Regions from separate parts of the Paenibacillus sp. MMO-177 genome, predicted to be linked through region 2. Evidence: riboswitches for the same ligand, from Rfam matches in the RefSeq annotation. Region 2 holds a riboswitch; each other region holds the start of a gene.
The links. Region 2 has a riboswitch for cyclic di-AMP ahead of WFK81_RS28700 (ubiquitin-like domain-containing protein). Riboswitches for the same ligand answer to the same signal wherever they lie in the genome.
Positions count from the first base shown of each region.

Region 1 (4,596 bases), on a different contig from region 2:
TTTTATGCCCGCGCTCGCCCAGCCATGCCGTTAATTGATCTAATGTAAATCCATATATGGATGGTGTACTCATCGTTTTTCCTCTTTTCGTGAAACGCGGCCAAAACCGCATACTGTTCCTATTGTCCCAAAATTAGCTGATGAAAACAAGGGGCCAAGGTGAAACGATTCGCCGCCTTTGGCAGGAGGCGCGTTTCGCTTCGGAGTATTCTAATGAAAAGTCCAATCGTTCCAGTATACGCTCATTCCGCCCTCTTATTTCACTCCTCGCACTTAACACGCACTTATCGCTCCTGCTTCCTACCCCACGTCCAACCGCTGTAAGACGGTTTTTCCGTCTTATTTAGCTCTTTCTAACCCGCGGCCCGCCCTCCAGCCGCTGTAAGACGGTTTTTCCGTCTTATTTGGCTCTTTCTAGCACGCGGCGCCGCCCTCCAGCCGTTGTAAGACGGTTTTTCCGTCTTATTTGGCTCTTTCTAACCCGCGGCCCGCCCTCCAGCCGTTGTAAGACGGTTTTTCCGTCTTATTTGGCTCTTTCTAACCCGCGGCCCGCCCTCCAGCCGCTGTAAGACGGTTTTTCCGTCTTATTTAGCTCTTTCTAACCCGCGGCCCGCCCTCCAGCCGCTGTAAGACGGTTTTTCCGTCTTATTTGGCTCTTTCTAACCCGCGGCCCGCCCTCCAGCCGCTGTAAGACGGTTTTTCCGTCTTATTTGGCTCTTTTCAGCCCACGGCTTCGTGCCCGGCACGCAATGGCGACCTCGGACAAACCAATTTGGGCTTGGCATATACCTAAATTTCACATCGAATTGCAGTATTCGCGAGATATAGAGTCCAAGAAGGAGCATGATGGAGTCCCTTCCAAATGTAAACGCTCTAACCAAACTCCTTGTCAGAATTAGACAATATGCCGCCTCCATCGTTCATTTACATCTTCGGCCGTCAGGCGTAATATACGATTCAGCAAAAGTATCAATTGCTGAGTTTCCGTTAAGGGAAACGGGGGAACCAATCGATAAGCAGCATCGCAACGGTGTGAGAGCCGGGGCGGCTTGCTTATCCGGGGTGAATCCGGGAAAAGGCTGCGCGCGGCCTGAACCGGTAGGGCGACTCTCACCGTCCGAATCCGTCAGCTAACCTCGTAAGCGATGAAAATGCGACTGCCCATTAGGCAGGGCATTTTCCAAGTAGAGAGGATGATGTGATCTTGTGACCTTTTCAAGGCCGCGGGGAACTTTCCTCTGCGGCTTTTTCTCATGCCGATTATTAATCAAAATCAACTGTCTTTATCGCTTAATCCCCTTCGCGGGGAACGGGGGAACCAATCGGACAGCCGGCTGTTCAACACAGCTAGCTTGTCCTCGGGGTGAATCGCCGACTCAGTACCATCTGAGCTCGTCGGCGTAGGGCGACTCTTACGCCCGAATCCGTCAGCTAACTTCGTCAGCGTACCAAGAGAGGCAACGATGATCGTGAATTTAGGCGCGGTTTATTTTCTGCTGCGCTTATAAGCCGCGTGAAGAGTCCCTCTTCCGCGGCTTTTTGTTGTCGTTGATTCCTCCAATCAGAAGAGGAGCCTAAACCATGGACGATTATATACTCGTCTCCGCCCCCAACGCGCAGGGCGAGGACTTTATTAAACAGCTGCAGCGACGGCATATCCCTTTTGCAGCCATTGTGAACAACAAGACCGAATACGATAGGATGCTGGGGCTGGGAGTAAGCATCGTAATCGTTGTCAACACGATTGATGAAGCAACCTGGCGGGTACCGGAGCTGCCGGTCGGCCGGATCTTTTTATTCGAGAGAAGCCTGAATCTGTGCTGCCGTTATATTCAGATTTGCCGCAGCTGGACTTCTAAGTCGATCTGCGTCATTACCGAAAGTACGAATCCCCGGTTGATTTACAAGGGGATGGGCGCGAATTACGTGGTGCACTCCGGGCAGACGGAAACGTCTTTTCTCATCACAAACGACCTCACCAGTTAGGAATTATCCCAAATGGAGCCTAAACAGGCCATGCGGTCATTCTTTTAGGAGGAATACTCGATGCAGGATATTTATATGGCGCTGCTTCTGGCAGCGATATTTGTACTTTTCGCCGGCTTTATGCATTGGTGCGACCGGGCTATTCAAGAGGAGGAAAAGCGATGATCGTAGCGTTAACGCTGGCTTTGTTTCTCTTTCTTTACTTAATTTATGCCCTGATTAATCCGGAGAAATTCTAAAACCTTATCGATCGCTGGGAGGCCGCAATGGCAATGGATATTTTACAGCTCATTATCGTGATTGGCGTGCTCGTACTGCTCGTCAAACCGCTCGGAACCTACGTATACCATGTGTACTCGGATCAACCGAATCGGACTGACCGCTTATTCGGCGGCATCGAACGGTTCATTTATAAAGTAATCGGGCTGAAATCGCGCGAGAGCATGACCTGGAAAAAATACGCGCTGAGCTTTCTGCTCACGAATATCGTGCTAGTCGCGATTAGTTATTTTATTCTGCGCTTGCAGGGCGGCCTTCCGGGCAACCCCAACCGCATTGGCGCTATGGAAGAAACGCTGTCGTTCAATACCGTTATCAGCTTTATTACGAATACGAACCTGCAGCATTACAGCGGCGAGACCGGGCTGTCCTATTTCTCGCAGATGGCCGTCATTATGATGATGATGTTCACTTCGGCGGCTACCGGCTTCTCGGTTGCGATTGCTTTTATCCGCGGCTTGACGAGCAGGGGCAGCACAATCGGCAACTTCTTCACCGACTTCGTGAAATCCCATACGCGGATTTTCCTGCCGCTCGCAACGCTTATTACGCTGGTGCTTGTGGCGCTTCACGTGCCGCAGACGCTGCAGCCTAACGTAACGGCAACAACGCTGGAAGGAGCAACGCAAACCATCGCTATCGGGCCGGTTGCTTCCCTTGAATCGATTAAGCATTTGGGCACGAACGGCGGCGGCTTTATGGGTGCCAATTCGGCGCATCCGTTCGAGAATCCAAGCCCGCTGACGAACGTCATCGAGATTTTGTCCATGTGGGCGCTGCCTGCCAGCCTTCCCTATGTATACGGCCGTTTCGCGGGCAACCGCAAGCAGGGCTGGGTTGTGTTTGGCGCCATGATGTCGCTGTTCCTGGTATTCCTTGCGACGGTTTACACGGCTGAGCTGCATGGCAATCCGGAACTGAACAACCTTGGCGCAGATGCCTCGCAAGGCAGCATGGAAGGCAAGGAAGTCCGGTTCGGCATTGCCCAGTCCGCCCTCTTCACGGCGGTTACGACCGCTGCGACAACCGGTTCGGTTAATAACATGCACGATACGCTGACGCCAATCGGCGGTCTTGTCCCGTTGGCGGAGATGATGCTGAACGTCGTGTTCGGCGGCAAAGGCGTTGGCCTCGTCAATATGCTGATGTATGCGATTCTTGCCGTCTTTATCGCGGGACTAATGGTCGGTCGGACACCGGAGTTACTCGGGCGGAAAATCGAGCCCAAGGAAATGAAGCTGATCGCGATTGCGATTCTCGTTCATCCGTTTATCATTTTGGCGCCAACCGCCATTGCTTTCCTGACGGACCTTGGCCGGGGCGCCATTACGAATCCTGGCTTCCACGGCATCTCGCAAGTGCTCTATGAATACACCTCTTCGGCGGCGAATAACGGCTCGGGCTTCGAAGGTCTTGCCGACAATACGCCGTTCTGGAACATCACAACCGGCCTTGTCATGCTGCTTGGACGGTATGTTTCGATGATTGCCATGCTGGCCGTAGCCGGATCCCTGGTCCGCAAAAAGCCCGTACCCGAAACGATCGGAACATTCCGGACGGACAACGTACTGTTTGGCGGGATCCTAGTAGGCACCGTCGTTATTGTCGGCGCGCTTACGTTCCTGCCTGCCGTCGTACTTGGACCTATCGCAGAGTATTTAACGATTCGCTAACGGATAAGGATGAGGTGAATAACCGTGACCACACAACGTAAATCCATGCTGACCTCGGCGATTATAAGTCGCGCGGCGAAGGACAGCTTTCTGAAATTAAACCCGCTGACCATGATGAGAAATCCCGTCATGTTTGTCGTGGAGGTCGGCACGCTTGTCGTCCTGCTGATGACGATCTTCCCCGGCTACTTCGGAACGGAGGGCCGGACCGGATTCAATCTGACCGTCTTTCTGATTCTGCTGTTTACCGTCTTGTTCGCCAATTTTGCGGAAGCGCTGGCCGAAGGACGCGGCAAAGCCCAAGCCGATTCGCTCAAGAAGAGCAAGAAGGATATTACGGCAAACAAAGTGACTGGCTCCACAACGAAGCAGGTGTCGTCAACCGAGCTCCGCAAAGGAGATATCGTCGTCGTCTCCGAAGGAGAGATGATTCCCGGCGACGGCGAAATTATCGAAGGCCTTGCTTCCGTCGACGAATCGGCAATCACCGGCGAGTCGGCACCGGTAATCAAGGAAGCCGGCGGCGACTTCAGCTCGGTAACGGGCGGCACCCGCGTTGTCAGCGACCGGATCAAAGTCCGGATTATGAGCGATCCCGGCGAATCGTTTATCGACCGCATGATCTCTCTGGTTGAAGGCGCGAAACGCCAAAAGACGC
Region 1 covers NZ_JBBCUR010000004.1:277,790-282,385, forward strand. The annotation lists gene rlmN (23S rRNA (adenine(2503)-C(2))-methyltransferase RlmN) at 1-73, opposite strand, end outside; cyclic di-AMP (ydaO/yuaA leader) riboswitch at 965-1,160, shown strand; cyclic di-AMP (ydaO/yuaA leader) riboswitch at 1,278-1,462, shown strand; gene WFK81_RS16790 (hypothetical protein) at 1,582-1,986, shown strand; gene kdpF (K(+)-transporting ATPase subunit F) at 2,148-2,225, shown strand; gene kdpA (potassium-transporting ATPase subunit KdpA) at 2,259-3,938, shown strand; gene kdpB (potassium-transporting ATPase subunit KdpB) at 3,984-4,596, shown strand, end outside.
Region 1: it holds a riboswitch for cyclic di-AMP, as region 2 does, so the genes downstream of both, WFK81_RS16790 (hypothetical protein) here and WFK81_RS28700 (ubiquitin-like domain-containing protein) in region 2, are expected to answer to the same signal.

Region 2 (4,596 bases):
TAACACCAGGCCGAGCTAACCCCGCCAGCCCGCCGCCAGAAAGGCGCGGCTGATGCGGGCGAACTCGTCGAGGGACAAGGTCTCTCCTCGACGGCCAGGATCAATCTCGCAGCCGATAAGCAGCTGCGTCATCTCCTCGCGGCGTTCCTTGCCCACGAACGCCGTTAGATTATTTGCCAGCGTCTTGCGGCGCTGGGCGAAGCTCGCCTGGACGATGCGGAAGAAATGCGCCTCGTCCTCAACTTCCACCGGCGGCTTCTCTCGCACTGCCAGCTTGATGACAGCCGAGTCGACATTCGGCTGCGGGATGAACACCGTATGCGGCACGATGCAGACAAGCTGCGGCTCGCAGTAATACTGAACGGCTACGCTCAAGCTGCCGTATTCCTTGCCGCCCGGCTTCGCCGCCATCCGCTCCGCGACCTCCTTCTGAATCATAACGACGATGTTCTCGAGCGGCAGACGCTCTTCCAGCAGCTTCATCAGAATCGGGGTCGTCACGTAGTACGGCAGGTTCGCCACAACGCTTACGCCGCTCACGTCTGCGAAACGTTCTTCGAACAGTTTTTTCAGATCCAGCTTAAGCACGTCGCCGTGCACGACCTTCACATGCTCCTCGCCCGCCAGAATGTCGCCTAGAATCGGAATAAGCCGGTTGTCGATTTCAATAGCCGTTACCGTGCCCGCCGCAGCAGCCAGATGCTGCGTGAGTGCGCCGATGCCCGGACCAATCTCAAGAGCGCCCTTCGTCTTGTCGAGTCCGGCCGCGCTTACGATCTTGTGCAAAATATTTTGATCAATCAGGAAGTTCTGGCCCAAGCTTTTCTTAAACTGAAAGCCATACTTCGCGATAATTTCCTTCGTGCGTTTTGGCGTTGCCACCTCAATCGCCTTCATATCGTTTCCGCTCATACTGTTCACTCCTGTCCCTGTTCCATCGTACGCAGAGCCTCCGCAAACTCTTCGCGGGAGATACGGAAGCTTGTACACCGTTTGAAAAACTGCTTGCCATTCGCATATCCGATCCCTAGCAGCTTGCCCATCTGAAGACGGCGGTTTGCCGCGTCCGGATGGACGATAAGTCCCGCTTCCATCAGATCTTCCCAGGTAATATCCCCTTCGCCGGCCGCCATCTCCGTCCGAAGCTCGGAGAGCGCCTGACGGATCGCTTCAGGGCTTGCGTTCTCGATTCCGATATCGCCTTTGTACATCGCCTTCTCCTGCGGCAAAAAAGCATGCTTGCAGCCCGGCACGCGCCGCGCGACAATTTTGCGGATTCTCTCGCCCGCATGATCAGGGTCCGTAAATATAATAACGCCTCTGCGTTCCATCGCCAGCTCAATCCGGCGCAGCACTTCCTCGCCAACCGCAGAGCCGTTCGTTTCAATCGTATCCGCTTCAACGGCCCGCTTCACGGCAACCGTATCGTCTTTGCCTTCCACCACAATAATTTCCTTAATCACAAGCGAACATTCCTTTCTAAAGCAGCAACTTTCGCTCTTCTTTCGCCGTCAATGATAATGCAGCCTGCTTAGCATCTCCATGCACACAAAAAGAAGAGGCAGCGCCTCTTCTTATAATGGCATATTTAACAATGAAATACGATAGCATTAAGCCATTAGCTTGCGGTTGGCTTGGTTGGTCCAAGCACGTATACGGTATACCCTTTTTTCCGGCCGAACTTATTGGCATAGCTGGTGCTGTCAAAGTAAACGTCGATCTTGTTGCCATTGATGGCACTGCCTGTATCCTCCGCCCTGCGGAAGCCAATGCCTTCGATGTACACCCACCAGCCGATTGGAATAACATCCGGATCCACCGCGATTGTACGTCCTTCCTTCACCTTTGCGCCGGAAGCCGTAATGCCGTATCCCGGATGGCTCTCATCCTTGCCCGTAGAAGCTACTCCTGCGGAATAGGCGGTTAAAGTTACATTCTTGATAATCTTCTTTGGCTTAAACGTTACGCCGCTCTTTGTGTACGAGGCTGTGCTCACAGCTGAGAGCGTATGTACGTCCTTCTTCGAGCCGACTGCTACGACCTGACTGACCGTATGCTTCTGTACAACCTTGTCGACCAGCTTGGAGGAGACAAGAACGCCGTTCTCGTACTTTTTCTCCACGCGCTCGATAACGAGGCCATTCTTGCCGGATTGCACCAGCTTCTCCTTCCCTTTCTCGAGGGTTGGATCTTGTTTCTTCACGATCGAGAACGGCAAAGTCCGTTCAGTCTCTGCTACCTTCGTATCGACGCGGGTAACGGTAACCGTCATTGCCTTCGAAATCTGAGTATCGAGAGACGGGTTAACTCTATCTTGATCGCGAACAGGAATATTTAATTTCCCGATCGCCGCCTGTACTGTTTTCTCTGTCGTGTACACCGTCGATGTTTTGCCATCTGCTTTTACGGTAACCGGAACCGCGTATTTGATTTCGATGCGGTCTCCGTCTTTGATGGACGCATTCAGAGGATGGGATACCTCGTCATAGGGTCCAACCGTTATAGCTTGTTCATCCAGTAGGCGTTGCAGGACCCATTGTTTTGTCTTAACAACAGTTTCTTGTCCGTTCACTACTACGGATACGCTCTTATCAGCCGATCCGTACAACAACACCAAAAACATGAAAGTCATAGCGATTGAGATAATTGCACTCAGAACAATTAAACGCAAATTTTCATGCTTCCATCGCAATGCGAAAGTCATGCTGGATGATCGCTTCCCATGGGTCTCCTTAGCCTGGATCATTCCCACTTCTATCGGTCCTCCTTCATAGCCCCGCCGCCAAACTGTTACGCATGATACTATTGACGCGACTATTAAGTATATTGGCGTGACTAGCACGCTCCAGTGTTACGACCTCCCACCTCCAAGATTTACCCTGTAAAGACTATTTCCGAATACCGAAAATCGAAAATAAAAAGAAGCCTTCGACAGAGGATCTGATCGTGGCTTCCTGGGTAATCAAACATTCAGGAAAAGGTGAATACACGAGGTTGATCGCTCTCTATATTCGCTTACGAGGTTAGCTGACGGGTTCGGGCGAGAGAGCTGCCCTATCCGCGGAACGAATGCTCATGGCAATCGCCGCAAAATTCACCCCTGAAGAATTCATACGCAGCGCGATGCTTCAAAACGTCTTAACTATGCATCCGCTGTCGTTGGTTCCCCCGCTCTCCGGCTTTCGGAGATTAAGCGCAAACTGGAAATCCAATACAAAAGTTAAAGCTCTGAGAAAAATCATACATTCCTGACCACGGAATTGTAAAGATGCGTTAAAAGACGATTTTAACGAAATTTTAGGATTCTGAAGGCAAATATCGGCGATTCCGGCAAGTAAAAAGAGTTTTATCGCGGCTATAGTCTTTATTTCAGCGGTTTTAGACCGTTTTTAAACAATACCAAAACATTTTTTACCGTTTGCGCTTGTAATAACTGCGATTTCCTCCTTGGATTTTCCTGTTATTTCCGCTGCAGCCTCTGCGACTAAAGACACATAAGAGCTCTCATTCCTCTTCCCTCTAAATGGATGGGGAGACAGATACGGGGAGTCCGTTTCGATGAGAAGTCGGTCAAGCGGAACCTTCGCAAGCACCTCTTTTGGCACCCTTGCATTTTTGAAAGTGACCGGTCCGCCGAACGATATATAGAAGTTCATATCGAGGCACATTTTGGCCGTTTCCCAGCTGCCCGAGTAGCAGTGCATGACCCCTCCGACTTCAGACGCCTTTTCCTCCCGCAGAATTCGGACAATGTCCTCATGAGCATCCCGGTTATGAATGACAATCGGCTTACCCAGCTTCCGGGCAAGGCGGATTTGCTCCCGGAATACCCGGTGCTGCACATCCTTCGGAGAGGTATCCCAGTGGTAGTCAAGACCGATTTCCCCAATCGCTACGACCTTCGGATGGGAGCAAAGCGTCTCGATCCATTCCAGGTCCCCCGGCTCCATAAAAACGCTGTCTACCGGGTGCCAGCCAACCGCCGCATAAATAAAATCGTATTTTTCCGCGAGCTCCATCGTAGTTGGGATTGTCTCCCGGTTGAAGCCGATATTGATCATTAAATCGACACCGGCAGCACGCGCCCTTTCGATAACTTCGGCGCGGTCGTTGTCGAATTGCGGAGAGTCCAAGTGAGTATGTGTGTCGAATAAAGATATCATCTTAGCTGCAAGCTCCTTCTATATAAAAAGTTAAATTTTGAACAACTCCCGGACAGCCGGGCTTAGCCGGTCAGCCGCGGCAAGGAGCGGCTCAATCGGGTAATAAATATGATACTGGCCTTGATGCAGGCCGCTGATGGAACGGACAATGTCGGATTTCACCGATATTTCGCTTAAGCTGTTATCGTCGCTCAGCAGCAGGATCGGCGCTTTTTCCTCTTTCCCGCCTTTTTTCGCATCCGGGCGATAAATGTCGTAAGGCTGGTCAAACGGGAAATCGATTTCCATATGGTAATCCGGAATAAGGCCGATCGCGATGAACTCAAGGGCTGCTGCTTCCAATAAAGAATCCCCCGGATCATCAAGCGTAATGTATTTGTACAGCTGGCGATTGAGAAAACGGTCGCACAACTCGGCTAGCAGAGCGTCCTTC
Region 2 covers NZ_JBBCUR010000016.1:9,893-14,488, reverse strand. The annotation lists gene rsmA (16S rRNA (adenine(1518)-N(6)/adenine(1519)-N(6))-dimethyltransferase RsmA) at 16-912, opposite strand; gene rnmV (ribonuclease M5) at 918-1,463, opposite strand; gene WFK81_RS28700 (ubiquitin-like domain-containing protein) at 1,619-2,752, opposite strand; cyclic di-AMP (ydaO/yuaA leader) riboswitch at 2,997-3,206, opposite strand; gene WFK81_RS28695 (TatD family hydrolase) at 3,390-4,163, opposite strand; gene WFK81_RS28690 (HD domain-containing protein) at 4,194-4,596, opposite strand, start outside.

Region 3 (4,596 bases), on a different contig from region 2:
CCGGTATATGCATGCCGCCAAATCCGCCCTCTCCAAATACGGGCAATGGTATGGCGAGTACCCTTATTCGACCTTATCGGTTGTTGTGCCTCCTAAGGGAGCTAACGGGTCCGGAGGAATGGAGTATCCGACGCTCGTCACCTCCTTCGCCGCCGAGACGGATAATCCGGGCTACAGTCTCGAGAGAACCGTCGTGCATGAGGTCGGGCATCAATACTGGTATGGCATGGTGGCCTCGAATGAGTTCGAGGAGGCCTGGCTCGACGAAGGCTTTACCTCCTACGCGGAAGATAAAGTCATGGCAAGCGAATATGGCATCGAAGCTAACCTGCCGCTGGAATCGAGCTATATGACGGATCCCGCTCCGCTGAAGCAGCCATCTTGGGCTTATCCAAGCAACAACGTCTATGCCGAAAATGTGTACATGCGGGCGAAGCTCGTGCTGATCGGCATCGAGAAACAGGTCGGCGAGAAAATGATGCAGAAGATTATGCGCACCTACTTCCAGAAATATAAGTTCAAGCATCCGACCAGCACCGACTTCCAGCGCGTTGTCGAACAGGTGACCAAGCAGAAGTGGACCAATTACTTCGACCAATACGTCTATGGCAATCAGATGGCCGACATATCCGTGGAGTCCATTAACGTCCATCCGGTGGAGCAGGATGGAAAGCAGATGTATGAATCGGTTGTCCTTCTTCAGCGCAACGGCGGGTATAACGGTCCGATTCCGGTTGTCCTGAAATTCAAGGACGGCACCATTGTTCCGAAGTCTTGGGATCCGACGGAGTCTCACGTTCAATACAAAATTGTCCACAGCTCTCCGCTCCAATGGGTGGCTGTCGATCCTCAGCATACAAACGTGCTGGACAATAAGCATATCAACGACTATATGAAGGCTGACCTATCTGAGGTTACGCGTACCCGTTGGAGTCTGGGTATCTCTAACGTCATTCAGGGTCTGCTCGGAATATTAGGCTGGTGAGAAAACCTCTATCGAAGAATTTCGAAGATGAGCGACCGCGTCTAGAGGTAGGTTTTATCGCCAATAAGAATTTGTTCTTCCGGCTTTCTCGAAACTTATAACTTCTTATGTGGTAGCTAAGAATTGCTTCGCAATTTTAGGAGGATAAGCCATGAAAAATCATATGAGGCAAGGCTGGCGGCTCGCGATCAAGCACTTTTATATCGTTATCCTGCTATTCCTGTACCAGCTGCTGTGGGGATTTTTCCTGTACCGCTTTATCGATTCCGTTGTAGCGCCGCTGCTGCGGCGGTTTCCGGATCAATCCCCTTCCAAGGCAGCCGTCCAGCTGTTTATGAGCGAAGCGCAGTTTCAAATTATGAAGACGGATGTGCTGACTCCGTACCTGTGGCTGCTTGGCGGCTTATTCGCGGCAAGAATGCTGCTCTCGCCTTTATTTAACTCAGGTCTGCTCTACTCCCTGCAGCATGCGACCGATGCAGGAGGAACGCAGTTTCTGCAAGGCATCCGCCGGGCATGGAAGCCGGTTACCCTTCTCTACTGGATCGAGACCCTTCTTACTCTTGCTCCCGCATGGTGGCTGGCGCCAAAGGGTCTTGAAGCGCTGCTTCACAGCCGCTCGATCGGAGCCTTGCTGCAAAAGACCCTTCCCGCGGCGGGAGGCTGGCTGTTATGGGGCATCCTGCTCCATCTGCTGTTCCTCGCCATGCAGCTTGGAGCAACCAGCGGGAAGGCCGGGGGTATCTTCCAGTCCCTGGGCACAGCTGTTAAGCATCTTCTTCCTTTTGCCGGATTATCGCTTCTCATGTGGGCGATCGGCTCGGGAATCGGATTGTTTGTCAGTAGCTTGTCCCTTGTCTGGGCCGGCTTTATCGCCCTCCTTGTCCACCAAAGCTATCATCTTGTCCGAACCCTGATGAAAGTATGGACTCTAGCCTCCCAATACGACATTTTAAGATCAAAGGAAGTTTAAAATTTTCTCATAATTATAGAAGCAGCCCGCCCTGCGACCTAGTCGCGGCGCGGGTTTTTCGCGTTTTTTCGGGCTCGCTTGTCCGTCATTCTCCAAATAAATCAACATATCGGCTAGCAAAACCACATAGTAAAGAGTTAGTAAATCTTTATAGTGCTTCTCTGCTAGTCTGCGCGCCCTACATGAAGACTATTAACCGCAGGATACAAGCTTTTCCGCTTTGATTAGTCAAAAGGTTGCATGAGAATTATTAGAATTTGCCACTTTGGGGAGGAGATAAACGAAAATTACCGAATAGTTACCAAGTACATAAAACAAACTGCCTAATTCCTTGTACTGGAAACGGGGGAACCACCTTTGGGTGAATTGACTTCGACGTCCGAAAGATTGTATCGGCGCCCGAGAAGTCATAGGGATCCTTCAACCGAACCCCACAGCTAACCTCGTCGGCATTGGAAGGAGCTTTACCGTTTTGAAAAAGGTTACAGCACTACTTCTTGGACTTGCGTTAATGCTGGCTTTTCAGGCCGGAAGCGTTTTCGCAGACTCCAAAATGGACGGCATTGTCAGCGATTTGATTGGCACGCCGTACGTTGCAGGTGGAGCATCCACGAAAGGATTCGACTGCTCCGGATTTACTTCTTACGTTTTCGACAAAATGGGCATCGATCTTCCTCGCACTTCCACTTCGCAATCTGAAACAGGTAAGAAGATCGCAAAAAGCGATCTAGTGGCCGGAGATCTCGTGTTCTTCAACACGAACGGTCGTGGTGTATCTCATGTCGGCATTTATGTAGGAGACGGCAAGTTTGCTCATGCATCGTCCAGCAAGGGCGTTACGATAAGCAACCTTAGTGACTCTTATTATGTCAACCGGTATGTGACCGCTCGACGTGTCATGGACCCTAGCACTTTTGATAAATATGCCGACGAATAGAATCCGGCAGCCGCTTCCATCGGGGCGGATTGACAGGATTCCTGCAATAAAGCCGCATGCAGCTTGTCCCACCGGACAAACCGCATGCGGCTTTATTCTTTCCTGCTATTCTAGTCAGGCAGCCGACGTCTGCTGCTTCCGGCCGAGTGCCAGCATCGCAAGCAATACGACAAACATCGCAATGAGAAAAACGCCAAGAATCCAGACCGTTCGGTCCGCGCCATAGCTGTCCATCATCCATCCCGTCAATTTCGGGAAGATCGCCCCGCCCACTCCTCCGCAAGCGACAAGCAGGCTGGTTGTCCGCTCCGTCATGCCCGGAATGAGCCCGTTCGCGAATACAAGAGCAATCCCGAATACGCCGGAGAAGAACAAACCGCTTAGTCCGACAAGAACCATCATTCCGCTTAACTGCCCAATGGCCCCCATCGCGAGAATAACGACGCAGGCTCCGGCAATCGCAACAAACAGATAGCGGATGTATCCGACGCGATCCGCGATCCGTCCGGCGAACAGACGCCCGAGGATCATCGTGCCCCAGAACAGGCTTAGCGAGGAAGGGGCATTCGCTTCCGTCATGCCGGAGCGTTCGATCATAATCGAAGGCAAATAATTGGAGAAGCTCATTTCCACGCCAACGTAAATGACGAAAAATAAAGCCGACAGAAGCAGGAACGGAATCGAAGCTCTCTTATAGCCGAACCATCCTTTTGGACGCGGTTCGTCCGCTTCCCTCTCCGCCGCCGACTTCTTGCCTCTGGCATGAAAACCAATCTTGTCATCGATTGGCCCGAACGATATCGTCATCCATAATATAAAGGTAATGCCGGCAAGCGCCGATAAAATCGGGAAGGATAATTGCCAAACCCCATACCTGATCAATAGGCTAGCCATCGTTGGCATCAGGAAGGCCCCGATTCCAAAGAACGTCTCCAGCTTGGTCATCGCATTGGCCTTGCCGTTCTCTTCCGCCAGATCAATGACCATGGCTCCGATAACCGATTCGGTCATGCCAAAGCCAAAGCCGGCGAACAAGGCGATAAACAGCATCAGCCCCCAGGAATGGGGAGTCAGGCTGTAAGCCGCTTCGCCAAGCGTCAGAAGACCAAGCGAGAGAAGCACTCCCCCTCTTTTGCCCAGCTTGGACGTAATAAACGGGGATAGCAATACGCCCACCAAAAAACCAAAAAACTGATTCATCATCCATTGCCCGCCGTCGCCATAAGACAAACCGTATTTATCGAGCATCTGCTCCATTACCGACCCGCCCACAACATGAGCTAATCCAATTACGAGATAAGACAAACAGCCAAGCGCTATTAATTTCCGCATCGTAAAAGTTCTCCTTCGTTGTCCTTCGCCAAATCCTCATGAAGTCGATTACCGAAATGTTATAATGGAAAGAAACTTATAGAATCTTATAATGAGGGTAGATCTATGACTAATTTCGCTAATGAGGTACATTATAAACCATCTCTGGAGGACATGACTATCCAGCCGCTGGAAATTAAGCATGCCCGGCAAATCTGCGAATGGCAATATGAACCGCCATACGATCTTTACCGCTGGCCGGCGTGGGATGCGATGCAAAAGGACGAGATCGAATTCGGCGATCCCGTCCTGCGGCGCATGCAATATGCGGCTGTCGTGAATCGCGATCGGGAGTTGATCGGCTTTGCCCAATTCTTTCCTCTTGTTGGC
Region 3 covers NZ_JBBCUR010000018.1:30,803-35,398, forward strand. The annotation lists gene WFK81_RS29580 (M1 family metallopeptidase) at 1-985, shown strand, start outside; gene WFK81_RS29585 (hypothetical protein) at 1,137-1,958, shown strand; cyclic di-AMP (ydaO/yuaA leader) riboswitch at 2,269-2,425, shown strand; gene WFK81_RS29590 (C40 family peptidase) at 2,431-2,895, shown strand; gene WFK81_RS29595 (MFS transporter) at 3,010-4,227, opposite strand; gene WFK81_RS29600 (GNAT family N-acetyltransferase) at 4,333-4,596, shown strand, end outside.
Region 3: it holds a riboswitch for cyclic di-AMP, as region 2 does, so the genes downstream of both, WFK81_RS29590 (C40 family peptidase) here and WFK81_RS28700 (ubiquitin-like domain-containing protein) in region 2, are expected to answer to the same signal.

Region 4 (4,596 bases), on a different contig from region 2:
GGTCTTGTTGGCAAGATGGACAAGCGGATATGGAAATACGGTTATCATCGATCATGGAAATGGTATGTGGACGCTGTATGCCCATATTCGTATGAACGGAATAAAAGTGGAGGAAGAAGAAAAAGTTAATAGAGGCCAGAAAATAGCCGAAGTAGGCTCGACAGGGAATTCAACTGGTAATCATCTTCATTTTGAAGTCAGGATCAATGAAGAAGTTCAAAATCCAATGGATTATTTATAAGCATACGTTGTCATAACATTTTTATTTCCTACACATTATCATCAAATGTGAATTGTATCATGGAATAGAAATCGACAATGATATCGAAGAGAGGAGCTGATTTGTCATGATGATGGATAATATGACAGGAAATTCATCTATGATGCAAATGTGTATCATAATGGCTATTGCAGGGATCGTGTCTATTCTAATACTTGGTTTAACCATTTTTTTCGTCATTCGTTCATTGCAAAAGGGTAAAGTGAAAGACCATCCCCGGATGATCTTAGGCGAGCGTTACGTTAATGGCGAAATCAATCAAGATGAATACTTTGAAAAATTGAAGTGGTTGGACAAATAATCGGGTAGAGAGGAACAGTTAATGAAAAAGAAAGGTTCGGCCATCATGCCGAAAACATGGTGGGCAGGAGGACTACTCTTAGGATTTTTGGGTGCTGCATTTATCCAATTAGTAGTGTTACCGTCTAAAAAAGAAAATGCAAAAATCACTCATATTCATGGATTAGGTTTCACGAACGACGGAACTCAGCTGTTAATTCCCGCACATGACGGAATTATGGCCTATAGAAATGATCGCTGGAACCCCTTTGAAGGGGACAAGCATGATTATATGGGATTTAATCTTGTTGACGTCGGATTTTATAGCAGCGGTCATCCTGCATTAAGGTCCGACCTGGTTAATCCTCTTGGAATTGTGAAAGTTACTAATGACGGAAAAACGATTATCCCATTGGATTTACAGGGTGTCAGGGATTTTCATGGGATGGCAGCAGGGTATAAAACGCACGCCATTTATGTCTATAATCCGGAAGCCAATGCAAGGTTAAGTACATCGGGCGTATACGTAACATTAGATGACGCGAAAACGTGGAAAAAGAGCGAGTTAAATGGATTGGACGGACAAATGACCGCAATAGCCGCTCATCCTTCAGACCCCCAAACGGTTGCCATCGGAACAAGCAACGGTGTTTTCTTGTCGAGCGATTATGGCGATCAATTTAAGAAGCTAGCTCTTGAGGAAGAAGTGACTGCCGTAGCATTTGGAAAAAACGGCGATTTATTTATCGGAGGAAAGAAATTATTGTGGCAAATAAATGAAGAAATAAGATCGCTTATTACACCTGCCCTTGACCCGAATGATTTCATTACTTTCATCGCCCAAAACCCGCAAATTGAAAACGAAATAGCATTTTCCACATCTGAACGAAACGTTTTCTTAAGTCGGGATAAAGGAATAAGCTGGATCAAAATAGCGGTTAAAGGAATCGGTATAAAAAACAAGTAAATATATTATATTCATTTATTCTTTGTCGAATATGAGATTATTCTAATAGAAAATAAGAAGGAATTGGATAGAAAAAAGAGAAATAAATAAACCGAAATAAAAAACAAAACGAAATTTGCCGAATTCCTCTTAAAAAATGGAAACGGGGGATCCACTCTCGGGTGAATTAATCTGCACTTAAGGATTATAGGGAAACCTTCTTCCGAACCCTTAGCTAACCTCGTAGGCATCGAAGGGAGAAACTGTTTTGAAGAAAGTTATTGCTTCACTTGTATTGGGTACTATGTGTTTTGCTTTTTCTGGAAGTGCGTTTGCAAACGGAATGGATATCAAACATGCCGTTGATCAGGTCGTTGGAACTCCTTATAAATGGGGGGGGACAACAACAAACGGCTTTGACTGTTCAGGATTCATCTTATACATATTCAATAAATATGATGTAGATCTTCCACGGACATCCAAGGCACAGGCGCAAGAGGGAATAAAAGTTGCAAAAGAGAATTTAAAACCTGGCGATCTCGTGTTCTTTAACACAGATGGAAAGGGCATATCTCATGCCGGCATATATATCGGTAATGAACAATTCGCTCATTCTTCCAGCAGCAAAGGGGTAAGAATTAGTAGCCTCTCCGAGGACTATTATGAAAAACGGTATGTGACAGCTCGGCGTGTCGTAACAGAAGAAGTTTATGGGGAAATGACAACGAAAAACCATTAAAAAACCGAAAGAAACAAGTCCGTTTACGAGAGCCCTGCAAAACGAATACAGTTTCTGTAAAAGACAACCCAGTACCGCGCCGGTACTGGGTTTGTTGTATACTAGAAAAAAAGGAAAAAGCGAGTGACCATTTTTGTTGAATGCAGCCAAACAATTAACCGCATCGTTTCATGCGGAACTATATAATCTTGTTCCTGAAGACCATCTACTGCGGAAGATCCATGCATTAGTGGATTTCAGTTTCATCCACGAACTGGTGGAGCAATCTTACTGTAAATATTATGGCAGACCTGCCAATGAGCCCGAGATGCTTTTTCGCTTGTTGTTTCTGCAAATTCTGTACAACCTCTCCGATGAGCGTGTCGTACAGGAAGCGCAGGTAAACTTGGCTTACAAGTGGTTTCTCGGCGTGAATCCAGAAGATGCCGTACCAGATGCTTCGCAGTTATCACGGTTTCGAAACCATCGGCTCGGAGCGAGCCAAGTAGAAGACGTACTGAAACATGTGGTCGGTCAATGTATCGACCAAGGTTTGGTCAAAAGTAATGCCATTATTCTGGATGCTACACATACGCTGGCCGGCAGTCAGAAACAACGGCCTTTGGACGTTTTGCGAGATGCAGCAAAACGTTTGTTTCGTGTGGTCACCAAGCGTCACCCTAAATTAGAAAAGAAACTGCCTCAACTGCCAAAAGTTAAAAGCGACCAGGAAGATGCGGAACGAATTCTGCTGATCTATCTTGCCACATTAGGAGAAACCATTGAAAATCTTCTGCCTGACCATGAAGGCGCAGTAACGGAAAAGCTGGAAATTGCAAAACAAATCGTTGAAGATGAACGCTTGTTATCAAGCAAAGGTGTTTTATCGGCTATCGATCCGGATGCACGCTTCGGTTGGAAGAGCAGCACAAAGTCATTCTTCGGTTACAAAGAACATATCGCCATAACGGAAGAAGAAATCATTACCGCCTTGGAAGTCACACCAGGAAGCACAGACGATGGTAAACAACTACCTGTTCTGCTCGAACAAGCTAAAGCCAATGGAATTGACGTAGTAGAAATCATTGCAGACAAAGCATATTCCGGGAAAGACAATTTAGAGATAATGAAGACGGAAACCATTTCGCCGGTGGTTCCCCTTCATCCTGTTGTTCACGGTGGTGGTGAACGTCAGGAAGGGTTTGAATATAACAAGGATGCCGACTTTGTTGTTTGTCCTGCAGGTGAACACAGCACACGAAGGGCCATTCAGGGTAGCAAGAAAGACGGACGCAGTCGTTCGATGGTCTATTATTTTGACATTGAGAAATGTAAAACTTGTCCTCTGCAAGATGGCTGCTACCAGCCAGGAGCTAAAAGCAAGTCTTACTCCATACGAATAATAGCCGAACACTATAAAGAGCAGATTGAATTTGAGCTTACCGATACGTTCAAAGAAAGAATCCGGCGCAGACCGATCATAGAACATAAAAATGCGGAGATGAAAAGGTTCCACGGTATGGCTACAGCTAAATACCGAGGCTTATTTCGCATGCGAATACAAGCTTATCTCACCGCTTTCGTTGTAAACGTAAAGCGGATGGTGAAACTAAAAGAACAAAAACAGCTCGCCCTCAGATGAGGAACGAGCTGTTTTTGTGTGTGATTGAAATACATTTCCCAATTTCGAGTCCACTCTTATACAAAAGCAAGGCTTTTGCAGGGCTCTCGTTTACGGGGCTTGTTTCTTTTACTAATTGGCGAAGGAAAGGATAATAGAGGCCGTGTGAGTATTATCCTCTTATGCCCAACAAACCATTCTCAATTACCATAAGAAATGGCCTGCTTGCCCAAGGCTGTCCAACCTAACAAAAAAATATGTTTATTCACTTTTACTTGTTTCTTACCGCTGAGCGGGTCGTTTAGATAAACGTGATCTTTATCATAGCCAACCAGTAATACGCTATGTTCTTTAAAAGTAGCTTTAATCGTTCCAGCCGGAGAACTCCACGATTTCCAGTCATTTTCCGCTGGTGCACTATAGTTAACTGTGGTCCAAACTACGACCGGGTAGCCGGCTGAAAGCTTCTGTTCCAATTCATCCAAGGAAGTACCGCTTAAATCGACAGCTGTATCGATGTAAGTTTTTAGCAGTTGATATAATGGTTCATGGTAGATACCGTAACCAATTTTCTTGCCGGTAATATCGCCGACAAATCCAATGTTCGGATCTCCCCAGGTTAAAATTTGACCATTCTTACTTTTAATAATCGGTGTTTCATCCCGAATAAGCTCCGGGACTAAATCCATTTTATCCTTCTTAATTCCGTAATATTGCAAGAGCATTGTTAAGGATGTTATTTCGCAGCCGTT
Region 4 covers NZ_JBBCUR010000006.1:617-5,212, forward strand. The annotation lists partial or broken gene WFK81_RS20685 (M23 family metallopeptidase) at 1-241, shown strand, start outside; gene WFK81_RS20690 (SHOCT domain-containing protein) at 348-581, shown strand; gene WFK81_RS20695 (F510_1955 family glycosylhydrolase) at 603-1,526, shown strand; cyclic di-AMP (ydaO/yuaA leader) riboswitch at 1,633-1,770, shown strand; gene WFK81_RS20700 (C40 family peptidase) at 1,774-2,244, shown strand; gene WFK81_RS20705 (IS1182 family transposase) at 2,378-3,865, shown strand; gene WFK81_RS20710 (C39 family peptidase) at 4,045-4,596, opposite strand, start outside.
Region 4: it holds a riboswitch for cyclic di-AMP, as region 2 does, so the genes downstream of both, WFK81_RS20700 (C40 family peptidase) here and WFK81_RS28700 (ubiquitin-like domain-containing protein) in region 2, are expected to answer to the same signal.